Regions from separate parts of the Lysobacter sp. Soil_N_51 genome, predicted to be linked through region 1. Evidence: riboswitches for the same ligand, from Rfam matches in the RefSeq annotation. Region 1 holds a riboswitch; the other holds the start of a gene.

Evidence for each region. A riboswitch is a leader RNA that binds a small molecule or an ion and turns the genes downstream of it on or off. The one in region 1 is predicted to bind glycine.
Region 2: another riboswitch for glycine. It lies ahead of AC3A4T_RS18290 (trimeric intracellular cation channel family protein); the one in region 1 lies ahead of gcvP (aminomethyl-transferring glycine dehydrogenase).

The regions. Positions count from the first base shown of each region.
Region 1 covers NZ_JBDGLR010000001.1:441,142-448,768, reverse strand. Annotated here, with positions in the region: gene AC3A4T_RS02080 (hypothetical protein) at 1-344, opposite strand, end outside; gene AC3A4T_RS02075 (hypothetical protein) at 487-969, opposite strand; gene AC3A4T_RS02070 (hypothetical protein) at 1,333-1,554, shown strand; gene gcvP (aminomethyl-transferring glycine dehydrogenase) at 1,779-4,640, opposite strand; glycine riboswitch at 4,856-4,951, opposite strand; gene AC3A4T_RS02060 (VOC family protein) at 5,340-5,795, shown strand; gene AC3A4T_RS02055 (multidrug effflux MFS transporter) at 5,795-7,054, shown strand; gene AC3A4T_RS02050 (phosphocholine-specific phospholipase C) at 7,291-7,627, opposite strand, start outside.
Region 2 covers NZ_JBDGLR010000009.1:134,191-141,817, forward strand. Annotated here, with positions in the region: gene AC3A4T_RS18280 (MFS transporter) at 1-3, shown strand, start outside; gene AC3A4T_RS18285 (uracil-DNA glycosylase family protein) at 209-790, shown strand; gene AC3A4T_RS18290 (trimeric intracellular cation channel family protein) at 926-1,531, opposite strand; glycine riboswitch at 1,723-1,830, opposite strand; gene AC3A4T_RS18295 (hypothetical protein) at 2,270-2,455, opposite strand; gene AC3A4T_RS18300 (hypothetical protein) at 2,600-3,415, opposite strand; gene AC3A4T_RS18305 (kanamycin nucleotidyltransferase C-terminal domain-containing protein) at 4,024-4,830, opposite strand; gene AC3A4T_RS18310 (EF-hand domain-containing protein) at 4,982-5,332, opposite strand; gene AC3A4T_RS18315 (hypothetical protein) at 5,570-5,737, opposite strand; gene AC3A4T_RS18320 (DesA family fatty acid desaturase) at 6,159-7,364, opposite strand.

The DNA of each region.
Region 1 (7,627 bases):
GCCGCGCTCTGTTCCTCCAGCGCGAGCTGGCCGTAATTGCTGGTCGCGCTGACCGGGACCGAGCACAGCGTGGCCAGGTCGCTGCTCGCCACCGCGCCGGCGGCGACGGTCAGGGTCGAGCACGGGCGCGTGCCGGCGAACGGCGTGCCCGGCGCGCCGTAGTAGGTGACCTTGACGCTGGCTTCGCTGTCGCCGCCGTTGCGCACGAACAAGGTGGAGGAATAGGTCGAGCTGTTGACCACGAGCGGAATCCGCAGCGAGGTGCCGTAACCGTCGCTGGTCTGCGCCAACGCGTTCGAGCAGCACAGGGCCGCCGCCAACAAGCAGTATTTATAGGCTTTCATGATAAGGAACCCTCTCGTCCATAAAGGTCATGGGCGCTTGCCCATGGGTGGTCGTTCCGAACCGGACGCTTCGCTGGGGCCGCATCCGGGCTGAAGCACGGCTGGTCTTCGAAGGCTGTTCGCCGCCGAATGCCGAGTCCGCTTACTGATCGAGCAACTTCTCGGGGAAGGGCTTGGTGCCGGCGACGACGGCGGCGATATCGTTCGGGCTGATCTGATAGATGCGCGACACCGCCTCGGGTTGTTTGCGCATCTGCGCCAGCAACTCGCGCTTGAGTTGTTCGCGCGCGCCCGGCGACAGGTTCAGGCCTTGGTTGTAGACGATCTCGTGTTGCTTGCCGTCCGGCCCGGTGTAGTTGCGAGGCGGTTGCGCCTGCGCGCTCGCGCTGCGCGTGTGCTCGGCCGCCACGGCCGCGGCGCGCATCGTGGTGGTCATGATCGGCGCGGTTTGGGGCGTGGTAGCGACGGATTTCGGCGAGTCGGCGGGTGTGGAGGCCGTGGTCGGCGTCGACGCATCGCGCGAATATGAAGGCGTGTCTCTATGCCAAGGTTTCCACGCCAGCGCGATCAGGATAACGGCGGTGACGCAGAGTAAAGCCTTGGGAAGGCGCGCGGTTGCGGCCATGAGTTTCCCCCTGTTTTTACGGTTCTGAAAATTATTTCGCGAAGTCGGACGGAACAGTTTTCGTGTGACTTTCGGTGAGTTCGTGGCATCACTTTTATCGCTTCGCAATCGTCAATAACGTGACAAGCGGCGACAAAGCGAGGGCGCGTGCGCGTGGGTTCGGTTACTGCAACCGCAGACTCATGTGAACTGAGGATTGGGTCGCGCGATGTTTCCGGCGCGCGGGATGTTTTGTTTGCACGCGCGCGAGGCGCGCGGATATGTGTCGGTCGCGACCTTGATTCGCGTTTTTCATCGCATGGCCGATTCGAGCGTCTTACTTCGTTGGCCGTTTTTAATGGGCTCGAAACAGGCGTCGCATGATTGGAAGACGTGATCGTCGTGAACGCTCCGCTCGCTCTGAACGAAAAGCGCATGAGCACGGAATCGATGATGGCGCGCGCAATGAACTGCGATCGCGATCTTTTAATGCGTTCGATGATCTTGTGGTTACATCGATCAGCGCGGATCGCGCGCCGCAAATTCGGGATGCGTCGGGCAACCGGACACGGTGAGGGGCGTGCAAGTGGGCAGTCGCGGATGTGACGGCGCACGCATCGCGTGGTCGGCCGTCGACCTTGGTTTTCTGGCGCGGCGAATGGCGATTCGCGGCTCATCGCGGCTCATCGGAGCATCGACGCCTTGCGTCGCGGTTTCGCCGCGCAGATGGCGCCGGGGCGCTGCGCGCGGCAGGCAAGGCGCGACGCAAAGAAAAAGGGCTTCGCATCCGCGAAGCCCTTTTGCCTGCATCGAGGTCGGGACAAAGCCGCTTACGCCTCGGCTTCCTCTTCCTTGTACGCATCGATCGGAATGCATGCGCACATGACGTTCTTGTCGCCGTAGACGTTGTCCACGCGCGACACCGGCGGCCAGTACTTCTGCAGCTTCAGCGACGGCAGCGGGAAGGCGGCCAGTTCGCGCGGGTAGGCGTGGGTCCATTCGCTCGCGGTGACCTGGGTCGCGGTGTGCGGCGCGTGCTTGAGCGGGTTGTCCTCGCGGTCCAGGCGGCCGTCTTCGACCGCGCGGATTTCGTCGCGGATCTGGATCATCGCGTCGATGAAGCGGTCCAGTTCGTGCTGCGATTCGCTCTCGGTCGGCTCGACCATCAAGGTGCCGGCGACCGGGAAGCTCAGGGTCGGGGCGTGGAAGCCGAAGTCGATCAGGCGCTTGGCCACGTCCTCGGCGCTGATGCCGGTGGCGTCCTTGAGCGGGCGCAGGTCGAGGATGCACTCGTGCGCGACCAGGCCGTTGCGGCCGGTGTAGAGCGTTTCGTAATGCGGCTCCAGGCGCTTGGCGATGTAGTTGGCGTTGAGCAGCGCGACCTGGGTCGCCTTGCGCAGGCCCTGGGTGCCCATCAGGGTGATGTACATCCACGAGATCGGCAGGATGCTCGCCGAGCCGAAGCTCGCCGCGCTGACCATGCCGACCACGCCTTCGCCATCGACCGTCTTTGGCAGGAACGGCGCGAGGTGCGACTTGACCGCGCACGGGCCGACACCCGGGCCGCCGCCGCCGTGCGGAATGCAGAAGGTCTTGTGCAGATTGAGGTGCGACACGTCCGAGCCCCACTTGCCGGGCTTGGCCACGCCGACCAGGGCGTTCATGTTGGCGCCGTCGGTGTACACCTGACCGCCGTGCTTGTGGATGATCTCGCAGATCTCGACCACTTCCTCTTCGAACACGCCGTGCGTGGACGGGTAGGTCATCATGATCGCGGCCAGACGGTCGCTGTATTTCTCCGCGGCGCGCTGGATGTCGGCGACATCGACGTTGCCGTTGGCGTCGGTCTTGGTGACCACGACGGTCATGCCGCACATCTGCGCCGAGGCCGGGTTGGTGCCGTGGGCCGAATCGGGAATCAGGCAGATGTCGCGATGACCTTCGCCGCGCGAGCGGTGATAGGCGCGGATCGCCAGCAGGCCGGCGTACTCGCCCTGCGCGCCGGAGTTCGGCTGCAGGCTGACCGCGTCGTAGCCGGTGCATTCGACCAGCATCGCTTCGAGTTCTTCGATCAGCTGCTTGTAGCCGGCGGTCTGTTCGGCCGGGGCGAGCGGATGGATGTTGCCGAACTCGGGCCAGGTCACCGGGATCATCTCGGCGGTGGCGTTGAGTTTCATCGTGCAGCTGCCCAGCGGGATCATGGTGCGATCCATCGCCAGGTCCTTGTCGGCCAGCGAGCGCATGTAGCGCAGCAGTTCGTGTTCGCTGTGATGGGTGTTGAACACCGGGTGCTGCAGGAACGCGGACTTGCGCACCAGCGCGGACGGGATCGCGTCGGCGGTGGCGGCGTCGAGCGCGTCGATGTCGAGGGTGGCGCCGAACAGGCCGGCCAGCGCGCTCAGATCGTCGCGGGCGACGGTTTCGTCCAGGCTCAGGCTCAGGCTGGCAGCGTCGATCGGACGCAGATTGATGCCGGCCGCGCGCGCCTTGGCGTGGATCGCATCCGCATCGATGCCGCTGACGTGCAGGGTGTCGAAGAAACCGTCGGCGACGGTGATGCCGGCGCCGCGCAGCGCGGCGGCGAGGATCGCGGCCTGGCGATGCACGCGGCGGGCGATGCGGGTCAGGCCGTCGGGGCCGTGATAGACCGCGTACATGCTGGCCATGACCGCGAGCAGCACCTGCGCGGTGCAGATGTTCGAGGTCGCCTTTTCGCGGCGAATGTGCTGCTCGCGGGTCTGCAGGGTCAGGCGGTAGGCCGGCTTGCCGTCGGTGTCGACCGACACGCCGATCAAACGGCCCGGCATCGAACGCTTGAACGCGTCGCGACAGGCCATGAAGCCGGCGTGCGGGCCGCCGAAACCGAACGGCACGCCGAAGCGCTGGGTGTTGCCGACCACGATGTCGGCGCCGAATTCGCCCGGTGCCTTGAGCAGGGTCAGCGCGAGCAGGTCGCTGGCGATCGCGACGATGCCGCCGCGCGCGTGCACCGCGTCGGACACGGCCTGGTAGTCGTGGACGCCGCCGAAGGTGTCGGGGTACTGCAGCAGCGCGCCGAACGCGTCGACGGTCAGCGCGTCGGCGTCATCGGCGATGTGCAGCTTGATCTCGAGCGGCTCGGCGCGGGTGCGCAGCACTTCCAGCGTCTGCGGGTGAATGTTCTTCGAGACGAAGAAAGTGTCGGACTTGGACTTGGCCGAACGCTTGGCCAGGGTCATCGCTTCGGCCGCGGCGGTGCCTTCGTCGAGCAGGGACGCGTTGGCGATCTCCATCCCGGTCAGGTCGGCGACCATGGTCTGGAAGTTGATCAGCGCTTCCATGCGGCCCTGCGAGATTTCCGCCTGGTACGGGGTGTACGCCGTGTACCACGCCGGGTTTTCCAGGATGTTGCGCAGGATGACGTTGGGGGTGTGGGTGCCGTAGTAACCGCGGCCGATGAAGCTGCGGAAGACCTTGTTCTGGGTGGCGATGGCGCGGATCTTGGCCAGCGCTTCGACTTCGCTGATCGCGGTCGGCAGGGCCAGCGGCTGGGTCGACTTGATCGAGCCGGGCACGATCGCATCGGTCAGCGCTTCGAGCGAGTCGTAGCCGACCTTGCCCAGCATGTGGCCGATTTCGGCGTCGTTGGGGCCGATATGGCGCTCGATGAAGGCGTCGTGGTGCTCGAGCTCGCGCAGGGATACGTTCGTCATGGGCAGGGGGCGTCCTTTGGCAGCGTGCGGTGCCGCACGCGAGGCGCCCCTCTGTCCTTTTGCCTGAGAGTTTGGAAGCCCCGCTGCGGTCAGGCTGCGGTGTGACGGCTGGGGAGGGATGGCCGTTGGGGGCCGCTCCGTTCCGCGCTGGCTTCGTGCCCCTTCGGCGCCGGTTCCACCCGCTGGATCGCGGGTGGTCGGTCTCTCCAGAGTTTGTACACGCGGCGGTATGGGGCCTGAGCGATTACGGGCGTTGCGCCTTCGGCAGCGGTCCAGGCCTGGGGCCGGGGCGCTTCTCCCACCGGGTGTTTCAAGCCGGGGATTATAGCCGGGGATGGGGTTTGGGGGCAGGGGCTGGAGCGGGTTCAGGGTTGGGGCGGTGGGGTGAGGTTTGGGGTCGGTTCGGGGGCGGGCCGGAGGATGCCGCGACGATGGGCGCGGTACATGACAGCCGTCGTTTGGGTAAGGATTCCTCCGTAGATACGAATCTCTCAGTCCGTCATTCCCGCCTTCGCGGGAATGACGGTGGGAGAGATCATCGCGAGTGCGAGTTACCAACCCAGGATGATGACGACAAGAGCGCTACCAACAGCCCCGCATCCACCACCCTCAATCAACAAATCAAAACAACTTCTCCGCCCGATCGCATCCCCGCGCGGTTGTATGCTGTGAAGTCTCCCCCCAAGCCCCGACGCCGACATGAGCGCGCGACCGTTTCAGCTGATGCAACTCGATCACGTGGTGCTGCGCGTGCGCGACACCGCCGCGATGATCGCCTTCTATTGCGATGTGCTCGGCTGCACGGTCGAGCGGCGCCAGGACCCGATCGGGCTGGTGCAGTTGCGCGCCGGCGCCTCGCTGATCGATCTGGTCGACGTGGACGGCAAGATCGGCCGCATGGGCGGCGCCGCGCCGGGCGAGGAGGGCCGCAACATGGATCATCTGTGCCTTCGGGCCGAGCCGTTCGACCGCGAGGCGATCGTGGCTCATCTGGCCGCGCACGGCGTGCGCATCGGCGACTTCGGTTCGCGCTACGGCGCCGAGGGCGAAGGCCCGTCGCAATACTTGTTCGACCCGGAAGGCAATCTGGTCGAGCTCAAGGGCCCGCCGGACGAAGTGCCGATCGACACCCAGGCCTCGGGCGCGGTCACCTGATGAACGCTTCCGTCAAGGCGCCGTTGTCGATCCGTCGCCTGGCCCTGCTGCTGGGCGGCCTGGCGATGTTCGGGCCGTTCTCGATCGACACCATCTTCCCGGCGTTTCCGGCGATGGGCGCCGAACTGGGCGCGGACAAGCTGCAGATGCAGCAGACCATCAGCGTGTATCTGGTCGCGTATGCGCTGATGAGCATCGTGCATGGGCCGCTGTCGGATGCGATCGGGCGGCGTAAGGTGATTATTGGTGGGTTGGGGGTGTTTACGCTGGCTTCGGTGGCTTGTGCGTTGTCTACCGATCTGCCTACTTTGCTTTTCTTTCGCGCGGTACAAGGGCTTTCGGCGGGTGTTGGCCTGATCGTCGGACGCGCGGTGATCCGCGACGTGCTGCACGGCGACGATGCGCAGCGGCTGATGAGCCAGGTGATGATGATCTTCGGCATCGCCCCGGCGATCGCGCCGATCATCGGCGGCTGGATCCTGGGCTGGGCGCACTGGCCGGCGATCTTCTGGTTCCTGGTCGGTTTCTCGGTGCTGCTGCTGGCGGCGGTGATCGTGCTGCTGCCGGAAACCCATCCGCCGCAGGCGCGGCTGGCGCTCAAGCCCAAGCGCTTGCTGCGCGATTACGTCGCGATCTTCCTCAACCCGCGTTTCCAGCGCCTGACCGCGGCCGGTGCGTTCAACTTTGGCGCGTTGTTCCTGTACATCGCCTCGGCGCCGGCGTTCGTGCTCGACATCCTCAAGCTCAACGAGCGCCAGTTCGCCTGGTTCTTCGTGCCGACCATCGGCGGCATGGTGCTGGGCTCGTTCGTGTCCGGCCGCGCAGCCGGCAAGATCGGCGGCGATCGGCTGGTCAACATCGGCTTCGGTTTCTGCGCGCTGGCCCTGGCGATCAACCTGGGCTACAACCTGTGGACCGCGCAGCCGCAGGTGCCGTGGGCGATCATCCCGATGTGCATCGGCGCGTTCGGCATCGCCCTGGTGTTTCCGATCGTGACCTTGTCGATTCTCGACATGTACCCGCACCAGCGTGGCTCGGCTTCGTCGCTGCAGGCGTTTTCGGGGCTGGTGGTCAATGCGCTGCTGGCCGGGGTGATCTCGCCCTGGCTCAGCGACAGCGCCGTGCATCTGGCGATCGCCGCGTCGGTGTTGACCGCGGTGGCGTGGGGGTTCTGGCGTTGGGAAGCCTTTGTTTCGAAGGCCGCGTGCGCGCGGGTGCCGGAGGATGCGGTGATCGTGGAGCCGCAGGATTCGATGTGAATCGGGTGCGCGGCGGGTTGGGGCGTTTGCGCGTATTCGAATCCACGATGTTGTTGTGAATTCGCGGTCGCGGCTTACGCCGCTCCTACACAAAGCAATTCGGCAGCAGGCCGATTCGCATGCATCGGCCGCTCCCTGTAGGAGCGGCGCAAGCCGCGACCGCGCAACCTCAACGACGACGCAAGCGCGAGGCCGCGGCGATCGCCGCGGCCAACGCCATGCTGCAACCCCGACGCCTAGATCAAGCCCGGATCGGTAATGCCGTGCTCGCCGGTCTCCATGCGGCCGGCCAGGCGACGGTAATACGCCGGGTCGTTCGCGTCGGTCAGCACGAAGTCGTACCACTGCTGACTTTCGTCGAGCTTGATCGGCCGGTAATGCACCGCGGCCGGGCCCAGGCGCTCCAGGCGCGGTTCGTACAGGCCGTATTGGTCGGCGAGGTTCAACCGCAGCGGTTTGAACGCGGGGTTGCGCAAGGCCAGGATCAGCTTGCGGCGACGCAGGCGCAGGTCGGGCACGGTGGTCACGGTCGGGTTGGCGCCGCCGAACGAGCCGCGGAATTCGCGGAAGAAT
Region 2 (7,627 bases), on a different contig from region 1:
TGATCGCCTGAAACTTGCGGTACACACGAAGCGACAACGCCGGCGAAAGCCGGCGTTGTTGTTTGCGTATCGCAACGATGACGGGCGTCGTGCCAGATGCCATCGCAACTGCGACGCCGGTCGCACACGAATTGCCTGCCGGCCGGCCAGGCGCGGGACCTGAACGCCGCGCATCGACGCCGGCCCTGGCAAGCCCTAGCATCGGGCCATGTCCTCCCTGCCGACCCTGCTGGACGAGGTGCGCGCCTGCACCCGTTGCGAAGCGCACCTGCCGCACGGGCCGCGGCCGGTGGTGCAGGTGGGCGCGAGTGCGCGGATCCTGATCGCCGGGCAGGCGCCGGGACGCAAGGTCCACGAGAGCGGCATCCCGTTCGACGATGCCAGCGGCGAGCGGCTGCGCGCGTGGCTGGGGCTGTCGCGCGAGCTGTTCTACGACGCCGAGCGGGTCGCGATCCTGCCGATGGGGTTCTGCTTTCCCGGCACCGGCCGCGCCGGCGATCTGCCGCCGCGACCGGAATGCGCGCCGACCTGGCGCGCGCGGCTGATGTCGCGCTTGAATCATCTGCAACTGACCCTGGTCGTGGGCCAGTACGCGCAGGCCTATCACCTGCCCGACGCCGGCGCGTCATTGACCCAGGCCGTGCTGGCATGGCGCGACACTTGGCCCACCGTGGTCGCGCTGCCGCATCCGAGCCCGCGTAACAATCTGTGGCTCAAGCGCAATGCCTGGTTCGAACGCGAACTGGTGCCGCTGCTGCGCGAGCGGGTCGCGCAGGTGCTTGCCGATTGATCAAGCCAATGACGCCGAATCGATTGGCGCGCAACTGAGTCAGACGAAGCCGGGGCTCGCGTGAGCGCCTGGATCGCTCCGATCGCCGTCGCATCATTCAAGCTCGTCGTTCGCGCTCGGGTCATGCCGTCGCGATCACTGATAAACGAACTTCGGCATTTCCCACTCGTAACGGATCGCCAGCAGGTGCAGCGCGAAACCGCCGCCGAGGCATAGCAACACACTTACGTTTTCGGCCACGCCGAGGCGCAACAGCAGCAGATAGACCACGCCGGTCAACAGCGAGATCACCGCGTACAACTCGCGCTGGAACACCAGTGGAATCTCGTTGCACAGCACGTCGCGCAACACGCCGCCGAACGCACCGGTCAGCATGCCGGCGATCACCACGATCGCGGGCTGATGGCCGGCTTCGCGCGCCACCGCGCAGCCGATCAGGGTGAATGCGATCAGGCCCAGCGCGTCCAGCCACAGGAAAGTGCGGCGCAGGTAATGCAGTTTCTTGGCCAGGAACGTAGCCGCGATCGCCGCGCCGATGGTGTAGCCCAGGTACTCGGGATGGCGCACCCAGCCCAGCGGGTAGTGGCCGAGCACGATGTCGCGCAGCGAGCCGCCGCCGAGCGCGGTGACGCAGGCGATGATGACCACGCCGAACAGGTCCATGCGCCGCCGCCCGGCGGACAGCGCGCCGGTCATGGCTTCGGCGCTGATGGCGATGAGGTAGATGATCTGCAGCAACATGGCGGTGCTCCGTAGGACGATGCGGGAGAACCGTAGCCATGCGACGCAAACACCACGCGTGATGCGATGCCCCGCATGCGACCACCGACCGTGGCGGCGCGCGCGAAGCGACGCTGCGCGGCGGCGGGCCGCGCAGCGCGCATGCACTCATGAGTTTGCGCGGCATCGTCGAACGACGAAGGCCACGGCGCCGCTCCCGCTGTCCTTTTACCTGAGAGTTTGGGCGGCCCGGCGCGTTCGCGTCGGCCCGCTTGCCCCTTCGGTGGGCCGCGTGGCGGCCTCTCTCCAGATCGGCGATGGTGTCCGCAGTGTTTCGGCCGAACGGCCGAGCCTGAGCGATTATGGGAGCCTGCGCCTTCGGCGGGCATCGGCCGCGGGGCCGGCGCCACTCTTCTGCGAACGGGGCGGATGGTAGCAGGTGCCGGTGCGAACGATGGTTGCGCGGACTGTGGCCTGATCGCCGCGGTGAACCTCCGGCCATGCCCCTATTGTAGTTGCGCTGCACAGTGGCTGAGTAACCGCAACTGCCCCAGTTCATGCTGTTGCTGTTCCCCCCTTTGCAAAAGGGGGGAGAGGGGATTCGCTTTGGCTTTGGCTTTGGCTTTGGACGTTGCCGCTGCCGTTGCTTTGATTGATAAAGCCAAAAAGCAAAAGCGAATCCCCCTGCCCCCTTTTGCAAAGGGGGGAACAGCAAAAGCGGAATCGCAATCCCGCCCCCCCTTGCAGGAGCGGCTTCGATCAACGCGGCGACGCGGGATCGGTCAGGGCCTCGACCATCGACTGCTCCAACGACCGCACCGGATCTGCGCGGATCGCGTCGAGCTCATCGCTCGGCCATTCGCGCTGCAATCGGCCGTCCACCAACAGCACCGCGCGATTGATGAAACGCTCGGCCACATCCAGCGAATGAGTCGCCAGCAACACCGCGGTGCCGCGTTCGGCCGCGAGCCGTTGCAGGTGATGCTTGAGCGCATACGCGCTCAGCGGATCGAGCCCATTGAGCGGTTCATCGCGGCACGTCGTGTTCGTCGTAGCGATGCTGCAAGTTGTCGAGTTCGAGAACGAAGCTCATCGCGGCGACGCCGGGCGATGGACGCGACGCAGGCCGGACAGCGCCGGCAGCGACAACACCAGCACGATCGCCAGCAACACCGGCGCGGCGCGCCAGCTCAGCGACAGCAGCGCGGCGCCGAGCAGCATCAGCGCGGCCGCGCAGACGAAGGCGAACGCGGGATAGCGCCAGACCGCGCGAGCGAAGGCACGCGGCGCACGCAGCGTGCTGGCGAGCAAGCGGTCGGCGGCGACCGCGGTCGAACTCGGCAACGCCGCCAGAACCGCGCCGACCATCCACGCGTGCCCGCCGCGGCGCCAGCGCAGCAGCGCGTCGCGTCGTTGCCAGTCGCTCAGATGCGGCAGGCGCGCGTCGTCGAGCCAGCGCAAGCCGAACAACGGCTGGCGCGCGCCTTCGCGCAGGCGATGACGCGGATGACGGCGATGGCGCAAGGCCGAGATCAAGCCGAACGACGCGCCGATGCCGATCCCGTCGGCGGCGACCCAGCATGCGCTGCGCACCTGCGCGGCCTCGCCGCCGAACGCGATCAGCACCGCGGCGGCGATCAGCATCGCCAGCAAGGTCGAGGCGAACGCGAGCGCGATCAGGGTGCGGGTCGTGGCGGCCGGAGCGATCGGCGCGGCCGCCCACCAACCGTGGCGCAGCCGCGCGTCCAGCGCGATCGAGCGGCCGCGCGCGATCGCATAGGCCACGGCGAGCGCGAGCAGCGCGAACGGCAACGGCAGCTGCGCGACCAGGCGCGGCACCGCGGCCGGCAGCATCGCCACTTCGCTGGAGGACAAACGCAAGCTGCGCGGCAGCAGGATCGACAACGCCCACAACGCGATCGCGCCGCGGTTGCGCCGCCAGCCGCCACCCGCGCGCGCCAGCGATGCGGGCCTCGCTGAGCCATGGGTGCAGCAGAGCTGGCATGCGCGCTCCGTGAGGCGACGGAATCGGTTATCTGCCGAGGGCGCCAGTATCGTCGTTTTGCCGGGCTCGCCGCGCGGCCGGCGATGGGCGTGCGCGCGGATGCGGGAAGTTGGCCGAGCGGGCGGATGTTCGCCCTCACCCCAACCCCTCTCCCGTAAACGGGAGAGGGGCTTGTTCGCCGAAGGTGCCGCAAGGCCGTGTCGCGCACGCCGGATCAATCAAGAGCGCGGCGACATACCCTTCTCCCGCAAGCGGGAGAAGGTGGCCCGAAGGGTCGGATGAGGGCTGCCGGAAGAAGGCATTCGCGCGAGTGTTCGAGGGCCCTCACCCCAACCCCTCTCCCGTAAACGGGAGAGGGGCTTTTTCGCCGAAGGTGCCGCCAGGCCGTGTCGCGCGCGCAGGATCAATCAAGAGCGCGGCGACATGCCCTTCTCCCGCAAGCGGGAGAAGGTGGCCCGAAGGGCCGGATGAGGGCAGAGGCGAACGATCGCTCCGCGCGGCCGATCGCTCAGCGCGTCCCCGCCATGCAGCGTTGCAGCAGACTGTCGTTCAACGACACCTCGCCGGCCCAGGCTTCGATCCCGGCCCAGGCCCGTTCGATCGCCGCGCTCACCGCGATGTCGTCGCTCAGGTCGCCCCGATCGATCCGCTTGAACAAGGCCGCCGCGCCGTCCGGGCCGGGCAGGTCGGCGGCTTCGTCGAACATCGTCCCGGCCGACACGAACACATGCCGCTCGGCCAGGCCGATCAGGCACGCCAAGTGCTGGGCGAATTCGGCGGCCAGCAGGGTCAGCGGCTTGCGCGCGAAACGATTGCGCAGCTTGCCGATCAATTCGTACAGCTCGCCGACCACGAGTTCGGACAGCGCGCGATTGACCGCCTCGTCCTCGGGATGCGCGGCGAGCGCGCGCAGGGTTTCGACCAGGGTGCCGTGATCGGGCGCGATCCACAGCGCGCGCGCATGCACGAACTGGCCGTGGCTGAGCGCCCAGTCTTCTTCGACGCTGCGTGCGCAGTCCTCGACCGCGGTGCGCGAATACAGATTGACCTCGGCCTTGCCGCGGCCGTGCACCCATTCCAGCGACTGGTCGAAATCGATGCCGAATGCACCGTCGTCGAGCACCGCCCACAGTTCTACGTCCGAGTACGGGCCGTCGTCGTCGCGGGCGGTCGATCCGTACAGCGCGACCGCGAGCAGGCGCTCGCCGTGCTGCTCGCGCAGTTGCTCGACGATCGCATCGACCAGTTCGCGGCGTTGTTCGCAGGTGACCGATTGGGGGCCGGCGAACAAGGTGTCGAGTTCGCCGCGGGGCAAGGCGTATTCCATCAAGACTAGGTACCACGCGATGCACGAACGCGGCAATTGCGCGGTCCGTGCATTGCGACCGGGTGCGGAGAAACAGGCCGATACGCTCGATTCGCGCGCATCGCCGTCGCCACGCGCGGCGGATGCGAGGCGAGTGCGGCTACTGCGGCGGGGAAGCGAGTTCGCGCGCGTCGAGCCAGCCGTCGCGATTGCGATCCTGCTTGCCGAACCGTTCGGCCAGGGTCATGCGATGTTGCTCGCGGGTCAGCGCGAGGTGACCGCGCCTGCCGGGTGGTTGCTCCTGCACGTCGAGCACGCCGTCGTGATTGGCGTCCATCGCATCGAAGGCGTAGCTCAGCCAGTCCTGGTATTCGATCAGCGAAATCTTGCCGTCGCCGTCGGCGTCCATGCGCGAGAGGTAGTCGCCGGTGGACGTAACCGGGCCCGCAGCTTGGGCCGCGACCGTGGCGGGCAACAGGCACACAACGAAGGCGAGCGAGCGATACGGCATGAACGCGGGACCGTGGAAGACCTGCGGCGAAGGGTGAGGCCGTAGCGCAATGCAGGCAAGTGGGTGCGACGAGGCGCCAGGCACAACGTGGCGGACGACCAGTCGCATCCACGGCGTCGATGATCGCGTTCGAAACGCAGTCGTCGCTGCGCGCCGCGGCGACAACCCACATGCACCCAGCCCGCATGCCCGAGGCCGGTGGCCTCGGACATGCGGGGATTGCAACGAGGCGCGGCCTTACTCGGGATCGCAGCAGCCGAACTCGTAGCCGCCGAAGTCGCAGCCGGCCTTCGGCAAGCATCCTTCGGCATACGGACGGTCGGCGTGAGCGACGCCGAACCCGAGTCCCGCGGCGAACAGCGTGGCCAACAGCAACAGCTTGGTGCGCTTGGTACGAACGTTCATGGCTCTCTCCATTGAGCAGATCGATCGCGGCTGCCGTCCCTGGCCGGCCGCGTCAGGGGTGGCGAAGGATCGTCCTTGAATTATCGGCGGGCTCGCGCGCGAGCGAGGCGCGACGGACCCAGCGTGGCGATGGCGGCGTGATCGAATACGTTTCGCAGGCCGGTTGGGCGGGTCGGACATCGATGTCCTTGTGCATGCGGCACCTTCCGTGTAGCCGCGGCGGAGTGGGCGCGGCAATGGCCGATATCGACGCTACACCCGCGTCTGCCACGCCGCAATCGGCGCCGTCGCAAGTGCAAGCCGATCGTGGCGCTGGACGCGATCCGGACACGGCATTGACCGCTGCACGGCGACCAATGCCCGCGCAATAAAAAACCCGCGCATCGCTGCGCGGGTTTGCGTTTGCCGCTTGTCGCCGCGCTCAGTGACGCGCGGGCGCCAGCGCATAACCCTTGAGCCGCGCCGAGAACTGCTGCAACGCCTGAATGCCGCTGGCCTCGGCTTCCACGCACCACGCGTGCAAGCGCGCCAGGGTGGCCTGGGCGTCGTGCGAACGGTCGTCGAGCACCTGCGCCAGGCGCTGGCGGAAATCGGCCACGGTGGCCATGCGCGGACGCTCGTCGATCCAGTGCTGCAGACGCGCGCGCGCATCGCCGTCGAGCCAGCGGCCACCGTCGGCCAGGCCCTTGCGCAGGCGGCGCGGCAGCGAACGCATGCGGTCGCCGGCATGGCCGGCTTCCTCGCGCAGCGCCGGCAGGGTGACGTTGCGGTAATAGTCGGTCATGGCCTGGAAGCGGATCGCCAGCAGCGCCTTCAAGGTTTCGCCGTCGGGCATGGCGATGTTCGGACGCACGTCCAGCGATGGCGCCACGCGCAGCACCTTGGCCAGGCGCAGCACGCTCAGGCCGCGGATCACGGTCCAGCCGATGTCGAACTCCCACTTGCGCAACGCGAACTTGGCCGAGCTCGGGAAGGCGTGGTGATTGTTGTGCAGTTCTTCGCCGCCGATCCAGAAGCCCCACGGGGTCAGGTTGGTCGCGGTGTCGGTGGTCTCGAAATTGCGATAGCCCCACCAATGGCCCAGGCCGTTGACCACGCCGGCGGCCCAGAACGGAATCCACAGCATCTGCAGCGCCCAGATCGCCACGCCGGCGAAACCGAACAGGGCGAAGCTCAGCAGCAGCAACAGCACCGGACCCTTGGTCGCGTGCGGGGTGTAGAGCTTGCGTTCGATCCAGTCGTCCGGGCAGCCCTTGCCGTACTTCTCGATGTCGTCGCGCTCGGCGCGCGCTTCGCGGTACAGCTCCACGCCGCGCCACATCACCGTGTCGATGCCCTTGAACTGCGGGCTGTGCGGGTCTTCCTCGGTTTCGCACTTGGCGTGGTGCTTGCGATGGATCGCCGCCCACTCCTTGGTGATCATCGAGGTGGTCAGCCAGGTCCAGAACCGGAACACGTGCGCCAGCGCCGGATGGAAGTCGACCGAGCGGTGCGCCATCGAGCGGTGCAGGTACAAGGTCACCGACATGATCGTCAGCTGGGTCACCACCAGGAAATACACGGCCAGTTCCCAGAAGCTGGCCTGGATCAGGCCACCGGCGAGGAAATCGATCAGAAACGCGGGCATTGCGGACTCCGGGAGCGGCGAGGGTCCGGTGGCCGACGGTGCAACCGACGGGGCCGGCAACGGACAGTTTGAACCAATTAAAAGACAGTTGTGCAGGCGATCATGCCACCTCTCGCCCACCGTTCGCGCCGGTACGGCTGCAGGTCCTGCACAGGCGTTTGTGATGGGGTCGTGGATTCCAACGGGCAAGCCGGCGCGCAGCGGGCACGGCTGAGCGGTTCAGGGTGATCGGGGTGGTATGCGGCGGCTCCTAGCCATGCCCG